4 regions of the Paenibacillus sp. FSL M7-0134 genome follow, and region 2 is predicted to be linked to each of the others. Evidence: riboswitches for the same ligand, from Rfam matches in the RefSeq annotation. Region 2 holds a riboswitch; each other region holds the start of a gene.
The links. Region 2 has a riboswitch for cyclic di-AMP ahead of NSQ58_RS20485 (hypothetical protein). Riboswitches for the same ligand answer to the same signal wherever they lie in the genome.
Positions count from the first base shown of each region.

Region 1: another riboswitch for cyclic di-AMP. It lies ahead of NSQ58_RS14755 (3D domain-containing protein); the one in region 2 lies ahead of NSQ58_RS20485 (hypothetical protein).
Region 3: another riboswitch for cyclic di-AMP. It lies ahead of NSQ58_RS07510 (TrkH family potassium uptake protein); the one in region 2 lies ahead of NSQ58_RS20485 (hypothetical protein).
Region 4: another riboswitch for cyclic di-AMP. It lies ahead of NSQ58_RS05030 (3D domain-containing protein); the one in region 2 lies ahead of NSQ58_RS20485 (hypothetical protein).

Region 1 is NZ_JBBOXV010000001.1:3,269,694-3,277,119, forward strand. Features, by position in the region: gene glgA (glycogen synthase GlgA) at 1-786, shown strand, start outside; gene NSQ58_RS14735 (hypothetical protein) at 876-1,946, opposite strand; gene NSQ58_RS14740 (M20 family metallopeptidase) at 1,989-3,167, opposite strand; gene NSQ58_RS14745 (ABC transporter substrate-binding protein/permease) at 3,316-4,779, shown strand; gene NSQ58_RS14750 (amino acid ABC transporter ATP-binding protein) at 4,766-5,488, shown strand; cyclic di-AMP (ydaO/yuaA leader) riboswitch at 5,723-5,891, shown strand; gene NSQ58_RS14755 (3D domain-containing protein) at 5,898-6,566, shown strand; gene NSQ58_RS14760 (polysaccharide deacetylase family protein) at 6,765-7,426, opposite strand, start outside.
Region 2 is NZ_JBBOXV010000002.1:1,083,257-1,090,682, reverse strand. Features, by position in the region: gene kdpB (potassium-transporting ATPase subunit KdpB) at 1-400, opposite strand, end outside; gene kdpA (potassium-transporting ATPase subunit KdpA) at 438-2,114, opposite strand; gene NSQ58_RS26815 (potassium-transporting ATPase subunit F) at 2,266-2,343, opposite strand; gene NSQ58_RS20485 (hypothetical protein) at 2,527-2,922, opposite strand; cyclic di-AMP (ydaO/yuaA leader) riboswitch at 3,038-3,210, opposite strand; gene NSQ58_RS20480 (glutathione peroxidase) at 3,677-4,162, shown strand; tRNA gene NSQ58_RS20475 (tRNA-Leu) at 4,309-4,391, opposite strand; gene NSQ58_RS20470 (urease accessory protein UreF) at 4,660-5,397, shown strand; gene NSQ58_RS20465 (XRE family transcriptional regulator) at 5,694-5,942, shown strand; gene NSQ58_RS20460 (helix-turn-helix domain-containing protein) at 6,039-6,422, opposite strand; gene NSQ58_RS20455 (helix-turn-helix domain-containing protein) at 6,517-6,891, opposite strand; gene NSQ58_RS20450 (MarR family winged helix-turn-helix transcriptional regulator) at 7,077-7,426, opposite strand, start outside.
Region 3 is NZ_JBBOXV010000001.1:1,687,293-1,694,718, reverse strand. Features, by position in the region: gene sdhA (succinate dehydrogenase flavoprotein subunit) at 1-202, opposite strand, end outside; gene NSQ58_RS07525 (succinate dehydrogenase cytochrome b558 subunit) at 296-970, opposite strand; gene NSQ58_RS07520 (LysR family transcriptional regulator) at 1,197-2,102, shown strand; gene NSQ58_RS07515 (potassium channel family protein) at 2,108-2,785, opposite strand; gene NSQ58_RS07510 (TrkH family potassium uptake protein) at 2,893-4,233, opposite strand; cyclic di-AMP (ydaO/yuaA leader) riboswitch at 4,643-4,795, opposite strand; gene NSQ58_RS07505 (CPBP family intramembrane glutamic endopeptidase) at 5,057-6,787, shown strand; gene uvrC (excinuclease ABC subunit UvrC) at 6,756-7,426, opposite strand, start outside.
Region 4 is NZ_JBBOXV010000001.1:1,138,726-1,146,151, forward strand. Features, by position in the region: gene NSQ58_RS05005 (tRNA1(Val) (adenine(37)-N6)-methyltransferase) at 1-555, shown strand, start outside; gene rsmI (16S rRNA (cytidine(1402)-2'-O)-methyltransferase) at 552-1,433, shown strand; gene NSQ58_RS05015 (AbrB/MazE/SpoVT family DNA-binding domain-containing protein) at 1,558-1,812, opposite strand; gene NSQ58_RS05020 (HD domain-containing protein) at 2,144-3,427, shown strand; gene NSQ58_RS05025 (TatD family hydrolase) at 3,470-4,240, shown strand; cyclic di-AMP (ydaO/yuaA leader) riboswitch at 4,442-4,724, shown strand; gene NSQ58_RS05030 (3D domain-containing protein) at 4,996-6,144, shown strand; gene rnmV (ribonuclease M5) at 6,291-6,836, shown strand; gene rsmA (16S rRNA (adenine(1518)-N(6)/adenine(1519)-N(6))-dimethyltransferase RsmA) at 6,844-7,426, shown strand, end outside.

The DNA of each region.
Region 1 (7,426 bases), on a different contig from region 2:
GAGGAGATTCAAACGGAATTTTACGGATATGGGCTGGAGGGTCTGCTTCGTAAATTGGGAGATCAGGGTCGCTTAACGGGGATTGTGAACGGAATTGACACCAAAAGCTACAATCCTGCCACGGACAATCGTATTTATACGAAGTACCGCACGAGTCTGACAAAGAAAAAGGAAAACAAAATTGGCCTGCAGAAGGAGCTGGGTCTGCCGGTGCGGCCAGACGTACCTATGATTGCCATGGTAACCCGGCTTGTAGATATGAAGGGGCTAGATCTGGTAACGAGAGTGCTTGACGAAATCTTGTATTATGATGATATCCAGTTTGTCGTGCTGGGAACAGGGGATCCGGCTTTTGAGCATTGGTTCCGTGAGGCAGCAGGACGCTATCCACTGAAAATGTCAGCGCAGCTCGCTTTTAGCGAACTTCTGTCACGAAAAATATATGCGGCAAGCGATATGTATCTTATGCCATCAAGGTTTGAACCTTGCGGGATCAGCCAACTGCTGGCGCTTCGTTATGGAAGTATCCCTATTGTACGAGAAACAGGGGGCCTTAATGATACTGTGCAGGCTTACAATGAATCCACAGGTGAAGGAAACGGATTTAGTTTCACGAACTACAATGCACATGATATGTTGAACACCATTCGTCGTGCTGTTCATTTTTATCGCCAATCTGAGCATTGGTCGAAGCTTACACAGACGGCTTTTGCAGGAGAATATAGTTGGGATGTTTCAGCCGAAGCGTATATGGATATTTACCATTTGCTAACAAAAACGGACTGAACAGAATAGGAACACCCCAGTCATGTTAATGAAAAAGGGAATCCCTTTAGCCAAGTTTTCTGGCTGAGGAATTCCCTTTTTTACTATGATCAGTCGCCCCCACCACCACAGCTGCTTCCACATGAAGAGCCACTGCTACACGAAGAATGGCTACCAGAATCGCCTGAATCATGATGAGAAGAGCCTCCATGATGAGAACTGTCATGGGAGGAATGATGGTGCGAGTGATGTGTATCCCAGTTTGAACAGCCGCTTGCCGAGCTACAGCCGAATGAGCTAGCTAATACGGCATTACCTGAAGCATCCGGGTGCATGTGTATGGCAAATTGTTCAGGTTGATACCATGAATACCACACAACAGCTAATAACAAATAGTCGACCTGTAAATAGTTGACCTTAGGCAATTGCTTACCCTCAGGATCATCCACCGCTTTATTCACCCGCTCGTGCAGATGTTGTACAATCTTATGAACCGCTTGTTGGGCCTGCTGTGAAATAGCTATATCCTCCTGCGTATTCCAGCGGTCACCTGCTGGCTGCACGGAAGTTGTGAGTTTGTAATAGCGCGAAAGCTCGTCGCTCGGTAATGGATGATTAAAAAAAGTTCCCCACAAACTGGCGCTATAGCGGTTCCAGCCAAAGCATTCTACATACAACCAGTCAAACCACGCCCGCTCCTCAGGCATCGGCTGAGAGCCGCCGGAATGAGGCGCATGGTGAAGCATACGACCAAAAAAAGCTTCCGAGAATTGCTGATATTCGCGGGTAAACATCAACATTTCGTGCCATAATTCATCCATATCGCTACTGAACATAGGCACTCGATTCATAATCGCGCATAGCATAAAATATCGTTTTAGCTCATGCCAGCGCCAATCATATTCTTGCTCCGTCAGCTCAGGGTGGGCTTCGATTACACGACTCCTTACGCTATGAGCATAGGAGGCGGGAATGGATTGCTCCAGTAGCTGCATTAGCTCTGTAATCTCTGGATGACGCTCCTGCGCAAGGGACGAAGGGGATGGGGAGCTGAGGAAAAAAGCATTCCGGCTCCGTGTTTTTCTGTTTCCCCGGTTTCTGCGTATTGCACGGAATATAAACCAAAAAATGAAGAGGATCACCACAATAAACAACGTCCAAAAGCTGCTCATACTATCCATGATGGCTGACTACTCCTTTCTGAAAGAACACGGAATTAAGATTTAGCGTTCGTTATTCAGCAGAGCGAATTCTTTTTTTATCCGGGCTAGCAGTTCAGGATTCGTGATTGCATCGCAAGCAGTCCATGCCAAAGTTCTCGCAGCCAGCAGCATTCCTTCCATGGCCCGGTCCTGCATCGCCAAATCGCGGAATTCTGGTGTATGCAAGGCATGCTTCTCGTCAATAACTTGAATGTAAGGATGGATAGCAGGGCAATGAAGCGATACATTTCCGATATCCATGGAGCCGTGATCTTCGCCTTCTGTTATATCTTCTTGTGAAATGCCAGCCTGCACCAAATTTGCGGTAAACGCATCGGAAAGTACACGGTTCGTGACCATTTCATCATAAGAAGTCTCATAATTGGAGGTCTCCAAACGACACCCGGCCTGTAAAGCAGCTCCTTCAGCAATTTGAATAACACGGCGAGTCAGCGGGTTCAGTTCTTGACGTGTAGTGGCTCTCACATAAAATTGGGCTGAGGCGTAATCAGGAATAATATTGGCTGCTTGCCCACCCTGGTTAATGATCCCATGGATACGCACTGTACTTTTTACTTGTTGACGGAACGCATTGATGCCATTGAACGTTTGAATCACAGCGTCCAGCGCGTTAATGCCTTCGTGCGGGCTGGCAGCCGCGTGAGCAGATTGACCAAAAAATTCGAATTGTACAGCATCAATCGCCAGTGATTTGCCTGATTTTTCGTAACGGTCATAAGGATGCGTCATAAGTGCGATGTCGCAATCATCAAACAATCCGGCAGCGGCCATAGGGACCTTTGCACCGCGTGTTTCTTCGGCAGGTGTGCCATATACCCGTACTTCTCCACCAGTTTCGTCGATGATCGACTTGAGGCCGACGGCAGCACCAGTACTCATCATACATATCAAATGGTGCCCACAGGCGTGTCCTAGACCTTTCAGAGCGTCATATTCTGCCAGAAAAGCGACAACCGGTCCGGGTTTTGCAGATTTGTAAGTTGCAATAAAGGCTGTTTCTATGCCCAATACAGGTGCCTGGACCTCAAAACCGTGAAAAACCAGTTCTTCTTTTAAACGGGCAGCGGCCAGAAATTCCTCGTTTCCAAGTTCAGGATTTGCGCCAATAAATAACGAAATGTCCTTAAACCGTGGGGCATGCTGCTCGATGGTCTGTTGAATGGTCTGTTTAAAATCCATGCTGAAAACTCCTTTATATAAGCTGTAATGTAGGTACTGCGTTAGGTATGCTGAAATTGTACTATAACATTCATTGCATAATCATGCATATTCATTTATAATGACACAATCTTATTTATTATAAAGAATTTAAGGAGAGAAAAAAAGATTGAAAAAGGCATATCGTTTTACCGCCCTGGTTTTGACGGCGGTTATCTTGCTGTTGACTGGTCTTCCCATGCTCAATGCATACGGAACGGAAGCAAAGCCACAGAAAAAACTTGTAGTGGGCATGAGTGCCGACTTTCCGCCGTATGAGTTTCATAAAGTCATTAACGGTAAGGATACCATTGTTGGGTTCGATGTGGATATCGCCAAGGAAATCGCCAAAGATTTGGATGCGGAGATGGTCCCTGAAGACATGAGTTTTGACTCTTTGCTGCCTGCTCTGCAAAGTGGTCGTGTAGACTTGGTACTGTCCGGTATGACACCAACGGATGAACGCAGAAAGAGTATTGATTTTTCGGATGTATACTATCGCTCCAAGCAAGTCATCATGGTACGCCCAGAGGATAAAGACAAATATCCGACGATGGATGCTTTGAAAGGCGAGAAGATCGGAGCACAAAAGGGAAGTATTCAGGAAGAGATTGCTCAAAAAGTGCCCAATGCCTCTGTAACTTCACTGGATAAAATATCTGACCTGGTACTCCAGCTGCGGACCCAGCGTGTGAACGCTGTCGTGATCGAAGATACGGTTGCTAAAGGATACACGTTAGACGGTACCGTAACCCTTGCCAAGGCTGTGCCTGAGGATGCGGGAGCAGAAACAGCTGTAGGTATCCGTAAAGGGAATGCAGAATTGCTTGCTTCTGTAAATAAAACGTTGGCTCGCCTGAAAGCAGACGGGTCGATTGAGAAGTTTTCCACGGAAGCGAGTGCACTTTCTGCGGATCGTCAGGTTTCTTCTAATAACATTGTAGATATTTTTTGGAAATACCGCAGTTTATACGCTACGGGTATCGGCTACACCTTGTTGCTGTCTGCGCTCGGAGTACTGTTCGGATTCATCATTGGTCTGATCATATCCTTGCTACGTATGAGTGGAGTACGCATCATTGAGTGGTTAGGTACCACTTATGTAGAGATACTGCGTGGCACACCTATGCTGGTGCAACTCATGATTATTCACTACGGGGTTGCTTTGACGCTGGGTGTCAATTTTACTCCACTCCAGTCTGGTATAATCACATTGTCTCTGAATAGCTCGGCATATCTGGCTGAAATTTTCCGTGCAGGTATCCAGGCAGTAGACCGTGGACAGATGGAGGCTGCCCGTTCATTGGGTATGGGACGAGGCAAAGCTATGCGTCATGTCATTTTGCCGCAAGCGTTTAAATCTATTTTGCCTGCTATCGGTAATGAGTTTATTACGATCATTAAAGAATCATCCATTATTTCGACCATTGGGATGGTGGATATTATGTATCAGGCCCAGGTCATTAAGAACATTACCTACGAAGGATTAAGTCCGTTCGTAATCGCAGCCGCTATTTATTTTGTAATGACATTCAGCTTGTCTAAGCTGCTGGGTTTATGGGAAAGGAAGTTGAGAGCCAGTGATCACCGTTAAACAACTGCGTAAATCGTTCGGCAAGAATGAGATTTTAAAAGGCATTGATATAGATATCGCCAAAGGTGAAGTCGTCGTCATCATCGGTCCCAGCGGTTCGGGGAAGAGTACGTTTTTACGTTGCATGAATCTGCTAGAACAGCCTACGGACGGGGAGATTTTGTTTGAGGGCGAGCCGATTACAGCTCGTGGTCATAATATTAATGTAACCCGGGAGAAGATGGGGATGGTGTTCCAGCATTTTAATCTGTTCCCGCATAAAACAGTGTTGCAGAATCTGACGCTTGCACCAACGCAGGTTAGAAGACAGTCAGGGAAGGAAGCGGAAAAAATTGCGCTAGAACTCCTGCGTACCGTAGGGCTTGAGGATAAGAAGAATACCTATCCGAACCAGCTATCCGGTGGTCAGAAGCAACGTATTGCGATTGCGCGTGCTTTGGCCATGCAGCCGCACGTAATGCTGTTCGATGAGCCGACTTCTGCATTGGACCCTGAAATGGTTGGAGAGGTTCTGGATGTAATGAAGAAGCTCGCCGAAGGCGGCATGACCATGGTAATCGTGACGCATGAAATGGGCTTTGCCCGCGAGGTAGGCGATCGAATCATCTTTATGGATAACGGTCAAATTGTGGAACAAGGTACACCAGAGCAGGTATTTGGTACTCCAAGCCATGATCGCACCCGTGATTTTCTTGCCAAAGTATTGTAAGAAAGTGCTGATATGAGCTATAAAAAAGCCCTCCGTTTGACGGAGGGCTTTTTCTTTTTTTGTCACCATTTCACCATATTTTCGTAACAAATATCGATTTCTTGGTGACAAAATTGTAACGAGTATAGTATGATGTTCAAGGTTCCCAACATTTTCATGCGGATAAGGTTACAAAATTGTGATATTATGCAGTAAGCCAAAACTTACCGGGACAGCATGCGGTTATGAAAAACGCTGAATGCTGGGCCCAAACTATGGGAAGTGCGGGGGACGTAACAACGGCAGTCTTTCCGATACGTCATAAGACGATATGGAATATGCCTAGGGGTGAATTGCACAAGCATAGGGCTTCTCCTGAGTCCGAATCCGACAGCTAACTTCGCAGGCATAACAGAGGAGGTACATATCTTTGAAACATCTAAAACATATTGGAAAAACCATGAAATTTGCGGTGCTTGCCGCAGCCATTGCAGGGCTGGCACAGACAGCTGGAGTAGCGGATGCTGCTTCGCTTCATACTGCCAAAGATGGCGATACCTTCTTTTTGCTTGCTCAACGTTATGGAGTATCAGTGGACGAGCTGACGAAGGCGAACCCAAACATTGCCTCTAACAATATATATGCAGGTCTGCAAATTAAGGTACCTGGTGAAAAAAGTGTGAATGCAGCTTCGGATTCGAAGCCTCAGCTTCTTACGGAGAAAGCACCAGCGAATGAGGGGCCAGCGATTGAAGCGTGGGGCAAAACATTTAACTATAGCAAAATAGTCGACGTTAAGGCTACTGCGTATTCTGCCGCAGCCGATGAGAATGGTAAATGGGGAGCAGTGGACTACTACGGCAATCCGCTTAAACTAGGTACAATTGCGGTAGACCCGAACGTCATTCCGATGGGCACGAAAGTGCTGGTTACAGGCTATTCCCACCCAGGTTTGCCGGATCATTCTTTTGTAGCTGTCGCTCGCGATCAGGGCAGCGCCATTACAGGAAAACGGATTGATATCTTTATTCCTGGCAACAAATCATTTGTGAACGACTTTGGATTTCAAAATGTGAAGCTGTACGTTATTGATAAATAGCATTATACGTATATATGGTTTAATTAAACATAATATATATTATGTAAACTTAATGCCTGTATCCTACCGCATATAACTAGGTCAGACTCTTATCAGGTCCTATCCATAAAAAAGGCTGTCTTGACGAGCAGAAAACTTCTGCTGGTAAGACAGCCTTTTTACGTTGCTTTAGCTTGTAGCTCAATCATAAACATATGGTTATTTCTGTTCCGATGTGTGGAGTAGCCGGGGGACTGTGACAAATTTGTAGCCCTTAGCTTTTAGAGAGTGAATTAGACCCGGCAGAGCTTGAACAGTGCCTTGCAAGTTGGAACTTTGACCTCCACCTGCGTGCATTAAAATAATAGAGCCAGGCCCAGTAGCTGGGATCACATTGCGCTGAATTTGTGTTTTACTTAGTCCCTTCCAGTCGAGAGAGTCTACATTCCAATTGACAATCATGTAGCCATGACGACGTGCCCACTGGATTTGAGGCTCCGTGATTTCACCGTAGGGTGGACGAATCAACTTGGGGCGAAAACCTGCGCTGGCTTGTAAAATACGTTCTGTTTTTGTAATCTGGTTGCGAAAGCGTTCTGGTGTGGCCTTCCTAAAATCAGGATGAGTATAGGAATGGTTTCCTATAGCATGGCCTTCACGGATAATACGGCGTATGATCCCCGGATGCTTTTCCGCACGGTGACCGACGATGAAAAAGGTAGCTTTGATGCCATTGGCGTGTAATACGTCCAAAACCTGCGGCGTATACCTAGAATCGGGCACATCATCAAAGGTTAGGGCAATTTGGCGGGTGTGTGGGCCGCACATTTTAAAAATGTCCGCATGTTTTTTTCGCAGCATTGCTAATGTAGGAGTTGCTC
Region 2 (7,426 bases):
CGCCCTGGGAGACAATAACCACGTCCCCCTTACGCAATTCGGTTGAGCTAACCACCTGAATGTCATTTCCGATGAGCTTGTTAGCTTGCGTATCCTGCTTGGATTTTTTTAAAGAGGCAGCTTGTGCCTTACCCCGCCCCTCCGCGAGCGCTTCGGCAAAATTAGCAAAAAGCAACGTAAACAACAGAATAACAAACACGGCCAGGTTAAAGCCCATTTCCTTGCCAGTTCCAAAATAACCGGGAAGCAGTAACATTAGCAGCACGACCAATGTACCGATCTCCACGACGAACATGACAGGATTCTTCATCATAATCATCGGATTTAATTTTATAAAGCTATCCTTGATCGCATGCTTCAAGATGCTTCTGTCCAGCATGTGTTTGCGTTGTTCCTTCATGATCAAACACCCCGTTCATCCATTCTCATTTTCTTCTTCACATGGTCAAAAATTCAGCAACAGGTCCCAATACGATGACGGGTAAAAAGGTCAACGCACCAATCAGCAGCACGACCCCGATCAGAATGGCTCCAAATAACTTGTTGTCCGTACGCAGTGTCCCCGTCGTCACCGGAGTCGGTGCTTTGGCATTCAATGAAGCCGCCACAGCCAACAATGCAATCATAGATACATATCGTCCGAAGAACATAACCAGCCCTGTTGTCATGTTCCAGAATACGTTGTTATCCGAAAGACCTTCAAATCCCGAACCGTTATTTGCAGCAGATGACGCATATTCATAGAGCACCTGAGTCAACCCGTGATAGCCAGGGTTAGTGACCGCGTCGTATCCCCAATGACTCATAAACGCAAGCGCAGTTGGGGCGAGAATGAGAAACGGATGTACCAAAATGGCAATCGCGATCAGCTTCATTTCCTTGCCTTCAATTTTCCTTCCCATAAATTCCGGAGTTCTCCCGACCATCAGTCCGCATATAAACACACCCAGAATCGCATACATCAGCATATTCATCAGCCCGACACCCTTGCCGCCAAAAATGACGTTTAGCATCATTTCTCCCAAAGCAGCCATGCCACCCAGTGGGGTTAGTGTATCATGCATATTATTGACCGAACCTGTCGTTGCCGCTGTTGTGACCGCAGTGAATAAAGCCGATTGTCCAATGCCGAAACGAACCTCTTTCCCTTCCATGCTTCCTTGAGAAGCATCCACACCCAGTGTCTGGATTAACGGGTTACCTGTCTTTTCAGACACGTACGTAATAGATAGAAAAATAAGAAACAATACCATCATGGAGCTAAAAATAATCCAGCCCTGCTTACGATTACGGGCAAACAGTCCAAAGGTATACGGCAACGAAGCCGGCATTACCCACATTGCCAAAATTTCCAGCACGTTCGTCCAAGGACTTGGATTTTCAAAAGGATGCGCAGAGTTAGCTCCCGCATAACCGCCTCCATTCGTCCCCAAATGCTTGATGGACTCCAGAGAAGCAATGGGCCCCATAGAAATCTGCTGCTGTGTTCCGCTCAGCGTCGTAAGATCCGCCGTAGGCTGTAGCGTCTGTGGTACCTTCAATCCAACCAGCACCAGCGTAAGCACAAAGGCCAGCGGCAGGAAAATCCTTATAATGGCTTTAATAAAATCTTGAAAGAAATTGCCCATCCCTTCACCGCGCCGCGTCAATCCTCTCATAAAAGCCGCAGCAACCGCAAAACCGGAAGCAGCCGAAGTGAACATCATCATCGTGACGAACGCCATCTGTGTCAGATACGTAAGCCCGCTTTCTCCGCTATAATGTTGGAGATTCGTATTCGTCATAAAGCTGATTACCGTATTAAAAGCTAGTGATGCTTCCATATTACTGTTTCCAGCCGGATTACCAGGAAGCATTCCCTGTAAACGCAACAGCAAGTAGCTGATCGCCACAAGCACGACATTCGTTGCAATGAAACTCATAACATACGTAGTCCAACGCATGCTCTCCAGCTTCTTCAATCCTACTATCTTATAAATCAGCTTTTCTGTTCCGCCAAAAATCCGATCCGTCCGATTGGGTTCATTCGAGAATACATGATACATATAGGTGCCCACTGGCTTTACCAAGAGCAGCAATATGACGATCACAATTCCAATTTGAAGCAGCTCCATCCTTTATTCCTCCTTCAAAATGCTCCTGCGTTTGGAACAACAGACCTGCTTCCAGAGCACCAATTGTGTGCACACGTTTGCGAAAACCCGCTACCTATGATGCTTAATATTCAGATCTGTTGTTCCCGCCCGCTCTATCCCCTATAGCTGACTAGAACTTTTCAGGGTTCAGGAGTGCGTAGATTAAATACATAAACACAATAGCCGTAAGCCCAAGTATAACGATCATCCTCTTCGTCCTCCTTTAGAGGTCTGCGCATCACACCAGCGTACAAACAGCAGTATCACTCCATAACTCACAGCCATGACGAGCAGCATGTATATATCCATCATGTTTATACCCTCCGTATCGGTCCTCAGATCGCCATTCTTATTTGATCATAAAATCATAAAACAACTATGTTATAAGTGCTTATCCGTTCAGCAGAAAACCCACCTCTCCGTTCAATGTGTAGATCACATGATCCGCTCCCAATCCCCGATAAATTCCTTGTGGATTACAGCCGTGCGTAATAACATAGATCGATTCCGATGTTAGCGGCCGACATATTTGCAGGAAACGGCACGTCAGATTCAAGCTGTTCTCGAACAAATACACACTACCAATTTCTTTTTTTGGAAAATTCCATTTTCCCGCTTGCATGGTATTGATGCGGACAATGTGCTCCACACCCATTTTTTTGAGCTGTCGTTCCTCCTGGGCGCTATTCGTGAGAACTGCAAACGCCAATTTTTTGAAAATAAGCAATTTCACAAAACTTCTGCCCGCTTCATTCGGTGCAGTGACAATAATTAACCGACCTTCCATCAGTAGCTCCTCTCCCGGTATAAAAAGACAACAAAAAGAAGCCGAAGGAAAAAGGCTTTCCTCCGGCTTCTTACATATCCATGATAAAATAAACCATGGCTGCACACGGCGGTTTGTTGCCTCTCCCTGTACGCTTACGAGGTTAGCTGTCGGATTCGGACGTGAGAGTCGCCCTATTTCTGGCACTTGACCGGAAAATTCACCCCATGAGACACACGGCTTCCGAAGCCGTACAATCTCGATTGGTTCCCCCGCTTTTGCAACTGCAAAATTCAGCGCTATAGACATTTCGTTGTTGCTTCATTCAAGTTAATTTGAAATTACGTCTTGAATCATACACCCGCGCATGGAAGACTGTAAAGCTCAACTGCGGGGTTATAAATCGGCCTTTAGAGCCTAGGATATTAATAATAGCGCTTACAATGCAACTATGCTTCTCACAGCTCCTTCAATCTCTGTTTTTCATCCCTTTTCAAAAATGACAAGCATGTCAATATTGGCGTAGGGTAGAGCGTTTTTGGCCTTTTTTTGTAAAAAGAGAAGAAAATACGCTATATGTACCAGCTAAACACCGATTGAACCCGCTTTTATAAGAAGAAACACCTTAATTCGCTCCATTTGCGGTGCGATTTACTGTTTTGAACAAAATACGATTTTACAGCGGCTAAAGGCTTGATACAGCTTTTCCAGACTTGCAACCTTGCTTTTAATTGCTTACAATTTAATTGCTGAATATTGAATAAGGAGAGATACTATGACCGTTTATGAATATGATGCGCACACCCTGCAAGGGAAACAAATTCCGTTATCCACATATGAAGGGAACGTTCTGCTTATCGTGAACACTGCCAGCAAATGTGGGTTAACCCCCCAATACAAAGCGCTACAAGAGCTATATGACCAGTACCATGAACAGGGGCTCGAAATTTTGGGATTTCCCAGCAACCAATTTGCCAAACAAGAGCCAGGTTCCAGCGAGGAGATTTCCGAGTTTTGCCAGATCAATTATGGTGTTACCTTTCCGATGTTCGCCAAGACAGATGTCAATGGCGATCAAGCGCACCCCTTATTTCGTTACCTGACCCAAACTGCTCCGGGGGTATTAGGGTCCAAAGCGATCAAATGGAATTTTACTAAATTCTTAATTACACGAGAAGGTAACGTATTTAAGCGCTATGCACCGCAAACCACTCCAGATAAGCTGGCGGGAGATATAGAGAAGCTTTTGCAGCAAAACTGACATCCTTCTTTATCACAGTTAATAAATGACCTATTGTCTACCGTTGCTTCTGTGGCTAAAGGATATAACGAAAAATGCTTAACAAAAAAAGCATCCCTTCACGTAAACCGTGTCAGGATGCTTTTTTAACTGAGTCTTGCATATAATGCGGTCGAGAGGACTCGAACCTCCACGGGCGTACGCCCACTACCCCCTCAAGATAGCGTGTCTGCCATTCCACCACGACCGCAAATCATAATGTAATGAGGCAACAGATTTATTATACTCTCTCATCAACTATTTGTAAACAAAAATATAATAATTATTTTATATGTTATTTTAACTAACATGTATGAGCGATAAGAATATTTGATTTGACACAAAAGCTATTTAAATGTAAATATATATTACATATATTTCGAATATTTTTCGTTATCCCCAAGTAAAAAGTAAAATAACATAACATGACATAAGGATTCACTTCGAGGAGGCGAACCACCTTGCATAAAGGCAACCGCTTGCTGAACTATGCATTATTGTTGGACCCTTCCCTACCTGTTGGTGGCTTTACCCGTTTTAACGGACTGGAGAAACTATCGCGTAACGGACATTTGAACAGTCTACAAGACCTGGAACATTACATGCTGGATGATTTGTATCCTCAATTTACAACCGTTGACGGCATGGCTATCAAAAGTCTGTATGTCGCCATCCAGCAGAATGACAGTTGGCGGATCGCCCTCATTGATAAGATGCTGCATACCCAACGTCCCTCCTGGCAGCATGTGAAGGAGTTTCGTCTATCCGGTCAGCGTCTGCTCAAGCTCGCTAAGGCTCTTTATCCTTGGCTTGAATTTGACCAGTTGGAATCTATACTCATTCAATACAATGCGATTGGCACACTCGCTACCGTTCACACCTGGATTAACTTCCTCCTCGGAAACGATGTAGAACAGACCGTTCACGGCTATCTTAGCGCAGCGGTGTCCTTCTGTGTGGAAGATGCCTTCAAACTACTCAATCCTCCTTATGAGGAAAAGAACCCTCTTATGGAGCGTATGACAAGCGAGCTCCTCTCTGCCTGGAAGAAGCTTAACCAACCTGAGCCAACTGCATCTCAGCGTCGCTTTCTTCACAGACATTGGTCCAGCTCCTACATCACTCTACCTCTTTATATGAGCCATAATAACCAATTGGATGAACCTAGACTGTTTTCCTCCTCAGGTCTATTCAAACGCCTTCCAGCATCCCCCTGATGCGTCGTTTCGCCAATGTGGTCACAACACCAAAAACACTCTGTCCCTTTCCTCAGGTGGCAGAGTGTTTTTTATCCACATATAATCGCAATTCACACCATTAGCAGACTCTAGACGGATTATCAGAACCACCTAGCACTTAATTAAGTAATTAATTCAACAAAATGACGCATTTACGATTGTAAAAACACGTATAAAAGTGTATCATAGTGTTAGATGGTTAATTCTAACATGTTTACTGATGATTATTATAACACACCAATTATTCCGCAAGAATCCGTAAGGGGCGATTTCTCTTGAATAACAAAATGCCTGTCACCTCCTTCGGGTGGGCCATCAAACAACGGCTTGTCGAACTTCGACTGGATCAGAAAACATTTTGTGAGACACACAATATTCCGCCTTCAGGCTTGTCCAATCTGATTCACGGCACCCGCAAAGCACAAAGGTACAGAAAACAAGTTGCTGCAATTCTGAACATCGACGATAACGACTATAAGGAGGCACCGCACTCTAAACCTAACAAGCATTCCAGTTACATATAGGTCATTCCATATCACCAAGAAACCAAATAGACCCGTAAAGCGAACCCCACTCGTTCGTTTACGGGTCTTCAACCCAGACGATCTTTAGCCAAAAAATTATTCCGGCTTTGTTTTATCCTTCTCACTTTTTTGCTTACGGTATTTTGCAAATTCAACATATTCTAAAATAAAATTCTGTTCTTCCGTCTCAAGATCTTCTGCCTGGCAATTCAGTGGCCCCATCACTCCAAAAAAATAAGCAGCCTTCTGCTCCTGAAGTACGCCTTCTCCTGGCTTAATCCCTTTCATTAACCAATCGAGCGATACATTAAAAAAGTCCGAAATCTGAATCAAATGGGTGGTACCCGGCGTTGTTTTACCCCTTCTCCAATCACCGAGATTCCCTGAACTGATTTTAAGTTTTTCACAAAATGCCTTCTTGGTCATTCCGCGATCCTTAATCAAAGCTTCAATCCGCTGATAAATAGTTTGATCTCCCAAAATGTTTCCCCTCCGACACAGTAACTTTTTCTGAAATAATTTTCATTTTTCAAGCCTTACTCATTAGTAATCCTCATCAAATCCTAAGCAACCATTACCTCATAGTAGAATTGCGCTGGTTTTTCTCTTTACGAAAGCGGGTAAATTCAATATACTCAAGTATAAAATTTCTTTCCGCCTCACTAAGCGGTTCCCCCTGGCAATTCAGTTGCCCTGAAGCGCCAAAAAAATAAGGGTCTTGCGACTCCTTTAGCACCTCACCCTGTACATCTCGACCCAGCATGATCCAATCCAGACTGGCATCAAAAAACGAAGCAATTTCAATGAGTTTATTCGTGCCCGGCGTCGTTTTTCCTCTTTTCCAATCCCCGAAGTTCCCTGTACTAATGCCTAACTGCTGGCAGAACGCCTTTTTCGTCATTCCCCGTTCCTTGATGAGTTCCTCAATGCGATGGTAAATAGATTGCATAGAAGTTCCTTCCTCCCTAGCAGGCTCTCAAATAACGATATCATGTTCTCTGTTCCCATTTCAAAGATCACGTATGCTAAAATTACCGAATTATGTATGTTGGTTTCCATTATACCACAACACGCAACAAAAACCGCCTGTTTTCCGAAGAAAGGGCGGTCTTTAAGCCAGTTCACTTACGCCAATCACGTAGCAGAGTTGTCGATTTTAAGTAAGATATGCTTCAATTCATTCAAAGTTTCACTCAGATGCAATAAATCTTCTTCTGGCAAATACACCAGTCTTTCTTGAATTTTATTGGAGAAGGTATGAAATACCTGTTCACAAAAAGCATCGCCTTCCTGTGTAATCGCCACATTCACGACTCTGCGATCCGAATCACACGATTGGCGGTCAGCCAACCCATGCTCCACCAACTTATCCAGAAGAGGAGTCATGTTTGGACGTGAGACATTAAGTTGTTTGGACAAATCGGATACTGTAGACGAACGCACTTCACGCAGAAGCATGAGCACTTGAAAGTTATTAGGCGACA
Region 3 (7,426 bases), on a different contig from region 2:
CATCAAAGTGAATCCAGGGTGAGTCTCCCTCACCCTTGGTATTTACCGCACCATTGATGCCGCCTTGAGCACAAACGGAGTGGGACCTTTTGACCGGAACCAAAGAAAATAAATGAACGTGAACTCCCGCCTCTGCCGCCTTGATCGTAGCCATTAGACCTGCCAGACCGCCGCCCACGACAATAATGTTGGATGCTGCCATTTCTGCTCACTCCTTTTTTTCAGGATTTTAACCAAATCCCCTTTTACGTTTAAAAATAGAATCTCAACACGATGTATAATGGATATGACTCATTTACAGTAGCTGTTTAAAAGCGCTGCATTGCACCAAGGCAGTTGCCGTTTCCTGAAATTCCGCGCTGCGGAATGCAAGCAGGGAAGCGATGAAGCCGATAGACACCACCACGAACAGGGTCATACAGATATAAGAAGATACTTTTTGCGCACGCGGTCCCACAGTAATCCCCCAACTGACCATAAATGCCCACAGTCCGTTAGCAAAGTGAAAGGATGCCGAAACGACACTGATTAAATACAAAATGAAATAAACCGGGTTCGTCACAATGCCATGCATAACGCCGCCTAGCTCCTCATGAGTTACTTTACCCAGAGCTACCTGAAAGCGTGTGTCGTATACGTGCCAGATAATAAATACAAATGTAATGACGCCAGAAATACGCTGGAACAGAAAGCGCCAGTTACGTGAATAGCCGAACCTTTTGACATTCGGGTCAGCCTGATAAGCGATATACAAGCCATAAATCCCGTGGAACAGTAATGGCAAGTAGATGAATAACGTTTCTAGCACAATAACCAGCGGCAAACCATTCAGGAAGGCCACGCTGCGATTAAATCCTTCCTTGCCGCCCTCCACCGCTGTGAAGTTCGTCACCAAATGCTCAACAAAAAATAGAGCCAACGGAATGACGCCAAGAAGCGAATGCAGCTTTCTGGAATAAAATCCTCTCATCTAGGTCATGCTCCCTTCTCCCAATAATAGCGTTTTCAATAGTAATATAACATATAAAATGACAGTTCCCGACAGGAAATGTCCAACAAGGTGTCCCTTATAAGGAAAAACAAAAGTGTGAACATCTTGTGTCGCTTTCATGTTACTCCTTTTCGGCTTATAATGGAATTGCAATATACGTATTAATTATTATGTCTTTTTTGCATATAGAGAGGAAGTGGATGATTTGTTTGAGGATTTGAACGCTTTTGCCGTCATTGTCGAGCAGTCCAGCCTGAATAAAGCCTCCAAACTGCTGAATCTGTCCCAACCTGCCCTGTCTCGCAAAATTGCCAAGCTGGAGGAACAGCTGGGTGTGAATCTCTTTGATCGTCGGGGCAAACGGCTCGAAATTACGTCCACTGGCCGATTTGTTTATACATTCGCACTAGAGCAACGGCAACGACAGCTTCGCTTTTTACAAAAGCTGTCCCAGCACAAAAATGAAGCCCAGAGTATGCTTACACTCGGCGCAAGCCTCACGACACTCCAAACGACGCTGCCTACCCTCGTCGAAGCTTTCATGAGCAAGCATCCTCAAACCGAGCTGAAGCTGCTCACCGGTAAAACCCATGAAATCGTCGCCTTTGTACGTGATAAAAAAGCAGACGCCGGTATTGTCGGGTCTGCCATTCATGAAGCCGGACTGCGTTGCATTCCGCTATTTGATGATCATTTGGAGCTTGTTGTTCCCATTGGACATGAATTAACCGTCAAGACAGAAACGGCCTCGATGAAAGACCTGCAAGGATTGCCGATGATTATTTTCTCCAAAGGAACCTGGTATCGCAGTCTGACGGATGACTTATTCCAGCGCAGCGGCATCATGCCGGATATCCGCATGGAAATCGACTCCTTCGAGGCAATTGTACGCCTGCTTCCAACCTGTAAGGCTTCCGCCTTGCTACCCAAATCCTATTTGCGCAGCGAACTATTACGGGATAATGGACTCACTGCATTGTACTTGCCCGATTTGAAGGAGACACGCCGAACGACCTCCCTCATTTACTCGGAGACGACCGATCTCGGTCCGACAGCACGACGCTGGATTAGCGAGACACGTGCGTCGTTTGCAGGCTATCGTATGGTGTAGAGGGTTTAGCCCTCTTCATTGACATTAACAACCTCATCCTCAAAGCGACCGATATTGTCATTCGAGCCGATGATGACCATAATATCGTCTGCTTTTAGCCGATCCATAGCCGTCGGTGCGATCAGGATACCGTTCGCCGTATGAAGCGCCACGACACTACAACCAAAGCGAGTACGGGCATTTAGCTCTGCTAGCGTTTTGCCATTCAGACATGCAGGTACATTGAGTTCCACAATACTGTATTCTTTGGACAACTCCAAATAATCGAGCAAATTAGGCGTGACTAGCTGATGAGCCACCCGGATACCCATATCCCGTTCTGGATAAATGATCCGGTCCACACCGAGCTTCTCTAACGCACGCCCGTGCAGCACAGATATGGCTTTGGCTACGACTTTTTTCACACCCAGCTCCTTCAGCAAAATGGCGGTCAGGATGCTTACCTGAATGTCATCACCAATAGCAACAATGCCGCAATCGAAATTACGGATGCCCAGTGATCGCAATGAGTCTTCATCGGTAGCGTCCGCAACGACAGTATGTGTCAACATCTCACTCATACTGTCCACAACATCCTCATTCCGGTCAATGCCTAGCACCTCGCACCCCATATCCACCAATTGCAAAGCCAGGCTTGAGCCAAACCGTCCCAAGCCAATAACTACAAACTGCTGCGTTTTCATATCTACTCGAAAACTCCCTTATCTGAATCAATTTCATAAATGAGGATTTTACAAAAATCCTGAAATAATTAAACCCACGAAATGTATACTACATATCATGAAATGATTCATCCTATAATCATTTTGCCTTCCGGATGACGATATAATTCTTTACCCTTTTTCGGCCCCAGTGCATAAGCTAGCGTGAGTGGCCCCAGTCTACCTGCAAACATCGTCAGGGTAATCACCAGCTTGCCTATGACTGTCAAATCAGGTGTAAGCCCTATCGACAGCCCCACTGTACCAAACGCAGACACCGTCTCGAACAAGATCATCAGAAAATGATGATCTTCGGTTGCCGACAAAATCATGGTCACCCCGATCACGAACAGCAGCCCCAGCAGTGTAATGGTCAAAGCCTTGTAAATTCGTCCCTGCGCAAGTCGGTACCTGAACAGCACAATATCTTCACGCCCCCGTAGCATCGAAATCACTGCTCCAATGAGCAGCGCGAATGTTGTGGTCTTAATCCCGCCTCCAGTAGAGCCAGGAGAAGCCCCGATAAACATGAGTATGATGATAAAAAACTGCGTAGCCTGCCGCAAGCCTGCAATGTCCAGTGTATTGGCACCTGCGGTACGAGGGGTTACGGACTGGAATAAAGATCCCAGCAGTTTCCCCCCCCAATCAAGCGAGCCAAGAGTCTTTGGATTCGTAAACTCAAATACAAAAATCACGAGCGTGCCGACTACAATCATAGCGCCCGTCATGCTGAGTACCACCTTAGTATGCAAGGAAAGTCTCTTGCGCTTGCGATATTCTGCCAGGTCCGACATCACTACAAAACCAATGCCGCCTGAAATAATCAGGAACATAGCTGTAAAATTAACAATCGGATCATATACATAATCTGTCAGGCTGCGAAAGTGCCCGAATAAGTCAAAACCAGCATTGTTAAACATGGAGATGGCATGCCAAATCCCAAAATAAATCGCCCTGCCTACAGGCATATCAAACGACCAGCGAATCGCAAATATTGCAGCACATACGCCCTCAATGACCAGCGAGTACAGCAGCACCTTACGAATCAATCCGACAATTCCTTCGACAGAGGTCTGATTCATCGCTTCCTGTAAAATGAGGCGCTCCCGTAAGGAAATCCGACGTTTGAACACCAGCGCGATCAAGGTAGCCATAGTCATAAAGCCCAGGCCGCCGATCTGAATGAGCGCAGCGATAACAACTTGACCAAAGGTTGTAAAAAAGGTCCCCGTATCCTTTACGACAAGCCCTGTAACACAGGTCGCGGAAGCGGCAGTAAACAAAGCGTCTATAAACGCAAGTGGCTTTCCTGTTGTATTGGAGATCGGCAGCATTAACAATAAACTACCTATTAGAATGATAATGGCAAAACCCGCAACGAATATCTGCGGTGGAGAAAGCCGGAGCCAGCTTGCATTGGGATTCATCTATTCATCACTTCTCTCCTAATCCTTAAAACTATAAAAACAGTGATTTAAAACGGTGTAAGCCCGCTACGCGTTCCATTTGATCTTCCGATCGTCGTTGCCCCTAATTTTTTTGATTTTTCCAAACCTTTAGTAACTATAATTAGCATTCCCTGAATACAGGAAGAATGCATGTCAAGCACTACTCTGCCCCCTGTGCTATTGGCGGGCAGCAGCGAAGGGAGCAGAATTGTTCTGAAGAAGCGAAGCGTTTGCCTTTATCTCCGGATTTTAACCATTAAAGGGGTTATACAATCAAAAAATCCGGGGATAACAGCAATCGGAAGAATAATCTGCACCCGCAGCGGTCTAACCAATCCAAACACTTTTATACGCACAAAAATAGACACCGGAAAACCGAGTGCCTGACTTGGTTCCTGCTCATAGCCTACGAGGTTAGCTGACGGATTCGGGCAGCACAGTATGCCCTATTTACACATCCAATCCAGCAGGATCGGCTGTAAAATTCACCCCAGTAACATGGTTCCCCCGTTTTCTCATAGAAATTCGGCTCAACTGTATATCATTACCTATGTATTTTATAGGCATTGCCTCAAGATTATAATCCTTCTATATCCAGATCACAAAACCGATTTCGCCGAAAAAACGTGAAATTGGCTTTATTTTGCGAATGGGCATCGTTTAATCGCAGCTTATCTTATTTTATTGGAACTTTAAAGTGCTTTCACTCTATTTTCATGAATATCGCTGGTCTGTTGGCGGGAACCTGTGCAGTATGATATCTTTAATGGATGTTCTTATTTACAGATTAAGGAGGAAACTCATGAATCCTATCGGGAAACCGGTCGTGCTCACGGCCAACTTCAAAAAATTAGGCTTGCTGGGCGGGATTGGCCTGATTTGCTTTTTTATCTTTCAATTGCTTATTCCCTCGCTTAGCAATCCGAGTCCAGAATCAGTAATGAACGCAAAGGTCATCAGCAAACAAGAAGCGGTCATACACGCATTGGACTTTGCCCGCTCCGAGTTGGGCTATACTGAATCACAGTCAGAGGAGCCTGTCGTGACCTATCAGGCCGAAACAGATTTGTACGGTTATTTATCTAGAGAAAAACTGCTTCAACAGTACGACCGTACATGGAAGAAAAATTACCCTTACGAAACCTTTCGGGTTGATCTGCCTGAATCCTCAGCGAAAAGCAAACTGCAAATTCATGTGGATTTATCCACTGGGAAGGTCGTTAGCTTTAAACGGATCACCTCCAGTACCAATTACACACAGGCTGATATTTCTACGGATGAAGAAGCACGTAACAGGCTTATACGTGTAGCTGAGGACGGCATGACGCTTGAAGCCAAGGAGCAGGCGGCCGCAGTATGGGTTAAGCGCTTTGGTTTTAAGCCGTCGGACTTGAAGCTCGCCACCACTGAAAAAGAAGGTGGATTAAAGTATACCGTAGACGATAAAAAAATCGGCGCCTCGGTACTTACATTGGCTTTTACTTTCGAAGACGGTGATGTTCGCTCCTTCTCTCAAAGCTTTTCGGCCCCGTCGTCCTATACCGATTATATCGAAAAGCAAACATTTTGGGCGAATTGGATGACCTATGCGGGTTATGCCCTATTTAGCTTTGTGCTGGGTGTTCTTGCCATTGTGTATGCGTCACTCACCCGACGACATACTTCATTTGTACGCGGCATTGTTCTGTCCGTTATATACTTTATTGCAAGTATAGCTGGGACAATGAACATGCTACCTTTATTGCAAGCAGAAGCAGGCGGTAAGGGCATGCTTATATTTCTTATGGTGTTCCAGATTGGTGTTACCTTCTTCATGGCAGTAGCGCTCTACTTCTCCTTGGTCGGCGGTGACGGACTTATGCGTCAGGTTGGACTGAATGCATGGCCGCGTGCGAAAGAGCCGGGCTACGGGCTGTATGTGCTTCGCAGTATGTATGTTGGCTACTTGTGGGCCTTTATTTTACTCGGGGTACAATCCATCTTATTCTTTATACTGGAGCGCACATTTAATACATTCTCCACAACAGATGCCACGCAATCCCCTTACAATATGGCTTATCCATGGTTACTGCCGATTATGGCCTGGATGGCAGGTATTGGAGAAGAGACTGTCTACCGTCTGTTTGGTATTCCGATGGTCAAAAAAATAGTGAAAAACACTTTTGTTGCTTGTCTGATCACCACGCTGATTTGGGCACTGGGACATACACTTTATCCAATCTATCCGGTGATTTCCAGACCTATTGAGCTGACTTTTCTTGGCTTGCTGTTCAGTTTTGTGTTCCTGCGTTACGGTTTTATTGCCGCCATGTTCAGCCACGTTATTTTTGACAGCATTCTAATGGGGCTTAGTGTAATGAGTCTGGGAGACACTGTGAATGTGAGCGCTGGTCTATTCTGGATCTTACTTCCAGCCATTGTGGGTTACATCATTTATTGGTTTAGTCCTAAAAAGCCAAATCGAATTATGTTTGAACCTATTAAAAAAGAGGAGCCGTATTCTACGACTCCTCCTCCCGAAGGGCAGCTATAATCTGACGCGCAAGCTTATCCCCAATAGAGAGAGGCCGGAATTCTTCAACGCTGGCCTCTCTTATTTTTTTGAGTGATCCAAAATGCTTGAGCAGTAACTTACGCCGTTTCTCGCCGATGCCTGGAATAGAGTCCAACCGAGAAGTCACCATAGATTTGCCGCGTTGCTCGCGGTGGAACGTGATGGCAAAACGGTGAACCTCGTCCTGAATCCGTTGCAGCAGATAAAATTCTTCGCTATTGCGTGCAAGTGTCACGGCCTCAGAGGACTCTCCCACTAATAGTTGGGAAGTTCTATGTTTGGCATCCTTCACCAGACCACACACAGGAATGAACAAACCCAGCTCATTTTGCAGTACATCGGTCGCCGCCTTAATTTGTCCACGTCCACCATCCACAACGATCAAGTCGGGACGTTCCAGATTTTCCTTAAGCACACGTTCATATCTACGCCGAATAACCTCACGCATCGTTTCATAATCATCGGGTCCCTGCACAGAACGGATCTTATATTTTCGATACTCCTTCTTGGCAGGCTTGCCATCAATAAACACGATCATGGCGGAGACTGGATCGGAACCCTGGATGTTGGAGTTATCAAACGCCTCCACCCGGTGCAAGCTATCCAGCCCAATGGCAC
Region 4 (7,426 bases), on a different contig from region 2:
AAAGCGTCTATTGAAGGAATTGAGATTCAACCACGCTTGGCAGATATGGCTAGACGCAGTGTCAGCTTGAATGGATTAGAAGCAGCAATTCAGATTCGGGAAGGGGACCTACGTGAGCTGGTTCACATCACGGGACATGGTGTTTATGATGCGATTACCGTGAATCCCCCCTATATGCCGCTAAATGGTAGCGATATCAAGCTGAATCCTCACCAGGCAATTGCCCGTCATGAAGTGAACTGTACACTGGAAGAAGTCATTCAGGCATCCACCCGGCTTGTCCGTAATGGGGGAAAAGTATCCATGGTTCATCGCCCGCAGCGATTGGGTGAGATTATAACCTTAATGCGTAATCATAGTCTGGAACCCAAACGAATACGTTTTGTACACCCACGAGTTCATATGGAAGCCAATATGGTACTGGTTGAAGCATTACGTGACGGCAAACCAGAGGTTCGTCTGTTGCCTCCGCTCATTGTATATCAGGAAAATGGGAATTATACTCAGGAAATAAGAGATATTTATGGAGAAGTAAGCAAGGGGGATTCTGTGTGAAAGCAGCTGTACAAAAAAGCTTTAGTACCAGCGAAGAAGAACGGGGAAAGTTGTATCTTGTTGCAACACCCATTGGGAATCTGGACGATATGACCTTTAGGGCGATTAACACCTTAAAATCATGTAGTATTATCGCTGCCGAAGATACGCGGCAGACACGCAAACTGCTCACCCATTTCGAAATTACACCGGATATGCTCTTCAGTTATCATGAACATAATAAGGCTGCCAGTGGGCCTGAACTGATACGTTATATAATAGAAGGAAAAAATTTGGCACTGGTTAGCGATGCAGGTCTACCGGCCATTTCTGACCCTGGTTCGGATCTGGTCAAGCTGGCACTGGAAGCGGAAATTAGCGTCATTCCTATCCCAGGAGCAAATGCGGCACTATCGGCTTTAATTGCTTCAGGACTGGATACAGAAAGGTTCACCTTCGCTGGCTTTCCACCACGGGAGAAAAAGGACCTAGAGAAGCTGTTGCTATCGTTTCAGGTATCTCACGGCACAATTATTTTTTATGAATCGCCTCATCGCATTGTGAAGACATTGATGGTGTTGAAGGAAACATTAGGTTCACGCAAAGTGGTGCTTGCGCGTGAGCTGACCAAGCTGCATGAGGAATGGGTTCGGGGAACCGTGGAGCAATGCCTTGCTAGACTAGAGGGAAATCCACCGATTGGTGAATATTGCCTGGTGGTTGAAGGAAAAGACGAAGAGGAAGAGGAACAGGAACGTCAGGCGTGGTGGCAGTCCTTATCTTTGGAGTCCCACGTCGCACATTACGAGGCAGAGGGACTTACACGCAAGGATGCAATGAAGCGTACAGCCACAGATCGTTCAATCTCCAAGAGAGATGTTTACAACGCACTCTTATGAATATCTGTCTGAACAAAAAAGGGCCTTCCAACGGTTGGGTTCAAACCGTGGAAGGCAACAAGGAGTATATATGAAAAAGGTTAGAATTAACAATATCTGATAAGTCTATTATATACTAAAATTCTCAGTTTGTCACAGGTGTTGGGATTTCAGAAATGCAATCTTGGCAAACAATTTTCCCTTTGAAGTAAATTACGTTCTCAGCATTGCCGCAGAAGATACAAGCAGGCTCGTATTTTTTAAGCATGATGCGTTCGCCATCAACATAAATTTCCAAAGCGTCTTTCTCTCCGATTCCCAGGGTACGACGCAATTCGATTGGAATAACAACACGTCCGAGCTCGTCAACTTTTCTTACAATACCAGTGGATTTCATCATAATAAATCAGGCTCCTCTCGCCGTTTAAAATAATATAAGTGTCATGATTCGACAAAATTTTCTCTTTTCTGATATTTACTATACCAACGATTCCCAAAACAGTCAACCTTAAAAATGTAGTAACAGTCTGATTATGCAAAAGTATTTAGATTAAAGACCTTTACTCATGTGTATTGCCTTATCTTATTGATGATTTATTCAGTTTGTCGATTTGGAAATGTCGAAAAACTATAATTCGACATATTACGACAAAGAATGTCGAATGAAGGAAATCATTTAGGATTTTATTGTATTTTAATCCATTATTCCGAATATTAAAGGAGCTGATATCTTGCACCAGCCACTCAGTGAAGAAAAAGTTTTTAAAGACCCGGTACATAATTACATCCATGTTCAGGATACTGTGATATGGCGGTTGATCAACACGCCGGAGTTCCAACGTTTACGGCGCATACGGCAGTTAGGCACATCGTATCTTACGTTTCATGGAGCGGAGCATAGCCGTTTTTCACATTCATTGGGCGTATATGAGATTACGAGACGTATTATTTCTCAATTTGAACGTGGAGATTTCCCAGATTGGCCGAAGGAGGAAAGGCTGGTTGCTCTGTGTGCGGCCCTATTGCATGATGTGGGGCATGGCCCATTTTCTCATTCAATTGAGGAAGCCTTTCATATGAACCATGAGGATTGGACATGCCGCATTGTACTGGGAGACACGAAGATCAACGCCGTGCTACGGCAAGTCGACGACAAGCTTCCACAAAAGGTGGCTGCGGTTATAGCCAAAACGTATGATAAGCCAATCGTTGTCAACTTGGTAACCAGTCCGCTAGATGCCGACCGTATGGATTATTTGTTGCGGGATGCTCATTCAACAGGTGTCAACTACGGCACGATTGATTTGGATCGTATTTTACGACTGCTGCGTCCTCATAATGGGAGAATTGTTGTGAAGGAATCAGGCATGCATGCAGTAGAAGATTATTTAATGTCACGCTATCAGATGTATTGGCAAATTTATTTTCATCCTGTAACACGCAGCTCGGAAATCCTTTTACGTAAAATTTTCAAGCGAGCAAAGGAATTGTTTAAAAACGGATATGAGTTTGGTTTTCTGCTGGACCCGCTGCCGGATCTGTTGAAAGGAGAGCTTACAGTAGAGCAATATCTGATGCTCGACGAGTCATTAATCCAGACCGTATTTAGCCAGTGGAAACGAGAAAAGGACGAGATTTTAAGTGATTTGAGCAGCCGTTTTATGGACCGTAGATTGTATAAATATGTAGAGATTGAAAATATGGATACAGATACCATTGACAGTATTAGAGAAGCTTTGAAAGAGGCTGGTTTGCACCCTGAATATGATTTTGAAATTGATTTTCCGACAGATCTTCCTTATGATGTGTTTCGGCAGGGTGGCTCGACGGACAACCAGATTTTACTGCTTGGACGTCAGGGCGAGGTGAGTGAAATATCCGAAGTTTCGGAAATTGTGCGCTCAATAAGTGGTATTCACCGAGGAAAATATCATATGTATTTTCCCCAGAATAAATTGAACGCGGTAAAAGACAGGCTTCCTGCCGAAATAAGGAATTATTTTGTCAAAGAATAGACAACTATATAGAAATGTAAGTAAAAAAAGGAGATGTAAACCTTGGATTTATTCGACACTCATACTCACTTGGATGCGCCACAATTTGACGAAGATCGTGAAGAAGTTATAGCACGTGCTGTCGAATCAGGAGTAACACGGATGATCAATATCGGATTTAATCGTGAGACCATTCCATCCACCATGAAATTGGCCGAGACGTATGATTTTATTTATGCGGCAGTCGGATGGCACCCTCAGGATGCTATTACAATGCAGGAGGGCGATTTAGAATGGATTGCATCGTTATGCAGTCATAAGAAGGTTGTAGCCATCGGAGAGATCGGTCTGGATTATTATTGGGATACATCACCGAAGGATGTTCAGCATCGGGTGTTTCGAAATCAAATTGGTCTGGCTCGTGAGCTCAAAATGCCCATTGTTATTCATAACCGGGATGCACATGAAGATATTGTTAGGATATTGCGCGAGGAAAAAGCGAGTGAGATTGGAGGAGTCATGCACTCCTTTTCGGGTAGCTGGGAGACAGCCAAAATGGTGCTGGATATGGGATTTCACCTTTCCTTTGGTGGTCCAATAACGTTCAAAAATGCCAAGCAGCCAAAAGAGGTGCTCGCACAGGTGCCGCTGGACCGTCTGCTCATTGAAACTGATGCTCCCTATCTGACGCCTCATCCGTTTCGTGGGAAGCGAAATGAGTCTGCACATGTGAGACTGGTAGCAGAGGCTGCAGCCCAAATCAAAGGGATTACAGTGGAGGAATTAGTGTCAATAACGACCCAAAATGCCCTGGAACGATTTGACATTCAATGAAAAAGTGAAGAAATCGATCAAAATAAAGAGATAGACGAAGCTAATCATGAATTTGTTGCAGGAAACTCGAGAATATTACAATATTTTAACCGAATATTTTAAAAAATGTACTTGAAACCTGCTTTACAACATGCATAGAAACAGGATATCATCTTTTCAGTGAATTGTTGTTTGAATGTAAACATCAACAAGTCATTTCATGAACCAGTCTCGCTGAGTCCCTTTTACAGGGAACGGGGGAACCGATATGGCTTACAGTACGTCCGGCATATGTGCAAGAAGGGAACGTCTCTTCCGCCAGCCGGCTCGACCGAAATTCTTTCCCCGGATGGGATTGAATAGGTGGAGGAGCCGTATTTCGATTTCTTTCTGGGTCTTCGGGGTGAATGTGAAGGCGACCGCCATGAGCGGTTGACCCAAGCTAGGGCGACTCTCTACGTCCGAACCCGACAGCTAACCCCGTAAGCGTAACAAGAGAGAAGCCATCTCGTGCATGAGTTTTCCCGCATATTCACACATGCCGGAAGCCACGAAAGAGCTCTCTAGTCTCTTTCTCTGGCTTTTTTTGTTGTGAATAAAAGAAAATCTGTCATCATACTGTGGTTAAACAGGGGAGGACAGCATGCCGCGAAGACGGGTACATGGTGCAGGACAGTCGCAGTTTGGGCTTGTCTTGTAGAAAATCTGTTATAGTCACGTCAAATCTCAACTATGTCTTACTCCAGACGGCGGGCTATGTAAGGAGGACGGAGGAAATGGGCATTTTCCAAAAAAAGGATACCCATGAGTCACGCTCATCCAGCATGTCTTACGTATTGCGTTGGAAGCAAGAGAATGTGCGCCAGGCTGCTTTGGTTGCTATTTTTCTAATCGCGCTAACGATTATGATTTCAATTCTGATGTACACGCAATCTAAAAAACAAGTCTTTTTTGTCATCGATGGCAAGGCGTCTGCGGTAGAAACCCGGGAATCCAAGCTTCAAGATTTGCTGAGCGAGCATTCCATTTCACTTCAGCCGCATGATACAGTTTCCATGCCGCTAAATGGAGCAATACAGGATGGCGATCGCGTAGTCATTAAACGTGCCAATCAAGTCAAAGTATCTTCAGGCAATGAGACGAAAAAGCTGTACACAACAGAAAATACAGTAGAAGGTGCCATTCGTACCTCGGGCTATAAATTATCATCAACGGATAAAGTTTATCCTGCGTTGGATGCCTCTGTTTCGTCTAACATGGACATAAAAATCGTCCGTGTGAAGAAACAGCAGGTCGAACAGAAAAAACAGGTGCCTTATCAGGTCATCAAAACGGCCGATCCGAGTCTTTATAAAGGCGATAATCGGGTCATTCAAAGCGGCAAATCGGGTGTGGTCGTCCAGCACGTTCAAAAGGTATATCATGATGGAAAGTTGGTATCCAAACAGCTGGTTAACAAGGAAGTTGCACAGAACCGTGTGGATAAAGTCATTGCAGTAGGAACGAAGAAAAAACCGGTCGTTCTGGCTGCTTCCGTCGGTCCCAATGATGCGGTTAAGGCAACAACGGTTAGTTCGGGCAGTGCTGTCCGTAAAGCAGGCGTCAATTTTAAATATAGCAAAGTTTTACAAAATGTCTCCATGACGGCGTATTCCTCACAGGAGCCAGGTATCGGTACACGTACTGCATCCGGCGCACGTGTCACGGAAGGACGCACCATCGCGGTCGATCCGAGTGTAATTCCAATCGGCTGGTGGGTGTATATCGAAGGGGTGGGCTTCCGCCGTGCGGAGGATACCGGTGGCGCGATTAAAGGCCACAAAATCGATGTGTATTATGAGAGTTTGAGCCGAGCCAACCAATTTGGTCGTAAGCACGGTAAAACCGTTTATGTTATCGGACCGATAAAGCCTGAAATCAACTAAAACAGGTTGTGTATGTTGAGGGCAATGCGATAGTATTAACAACATAGTTATGCCATGCTAAGAAGAGGATATCCTCTTCTTATTTTGTTTTCAAAAGCAGGGAAAGATAAATATAGCTTGCTGTGTAGCAGTGGAGGGAAACGCAAATGATCAAGGAAGTGATCGTGGTAGAGGGCCGGGATGATACGGTGGCCATTCGCCGCGCTGTTGATGCGGATACGATAGAAACTGGCGGCTCCGCCATTAATAAAATGACGCTGCGTAAAATTGCATTGGCGCAGGAGCGGCGGGGGGTCATCATTTTAACCGATCCCGATCATGCAGGGGAGCGCATCCGTAAGATTATCGCTTCCAAGGTACCCGGCTGCAAGCAGGCCTTTATACCCGAGGCAGAAGCGACGCGCAAAGGAGATATTGGCGTGGAGAATGCCTCACCAGAAGCGATCAGACACGCTCTTGCACGGGTCCATACGACAGTGGAAGGCGCCGACCCGCTGATTGAGTGGGCGGACCTGATTGATGCTGGACTCATCACCCATCCCAATGCTGCTGCACGCCGTATGGCCTTAGGGAATGTGCTGGGTATTGGTTATTGCAACGGAAAGCAGCTACATAAACGGCTCTCTGTATTTCAGATCAGCCGCGAGGAATTTGCCGGGGCGCTGGCACAAATTGAAAGTGAAGGATTGTGATATCCGTATGACAGGGATTCAAGATATAGCAACACCGCGGCGTACGAAGGAAATTATTCAACGGCACGGTTTTTCGTTCAAAAAGAGTTTGGGACAAAATTTCCTGATTGATCAGAATATTCTCAATAAGATTGTAAATGCTGCCGGATTGGATGAGACGAAGGGCGCACTTGAGATCGGTCCTGGGATTGGTGCTTTGACCGAGAAGCTGGCCCAATCGGCCAAGGCAGTTACCGCTGTCGAGATTGACCAGCGGCTACTGCCAATTCTCGAAGAAGTGTTGGCCCCTTACGAGCATGTGAAGGTACGTCATGGAGATGTGTTGAAGCTGGATTTGCGCGAGGTGTTCGCAGCCGATTTTGCAGACGTGAGCAAAGTAAGTGTCGTGGCTAATCTGCCGTACTACGTTACTACACCGATTCTGATGAGGCTGCTGGAGGACAAGCTCCCTTTGGAGAATATCGTCATTATGATCCAAAAAGAAGTGGCTGAGCGTATGGCTGCGTCTCCTGGAACGAAGGATTACGGCAGCCTGAGCATTGCGGTGCAATATTACAGCGAACCTGAATTAGTCTGTATTGTGCCGAATA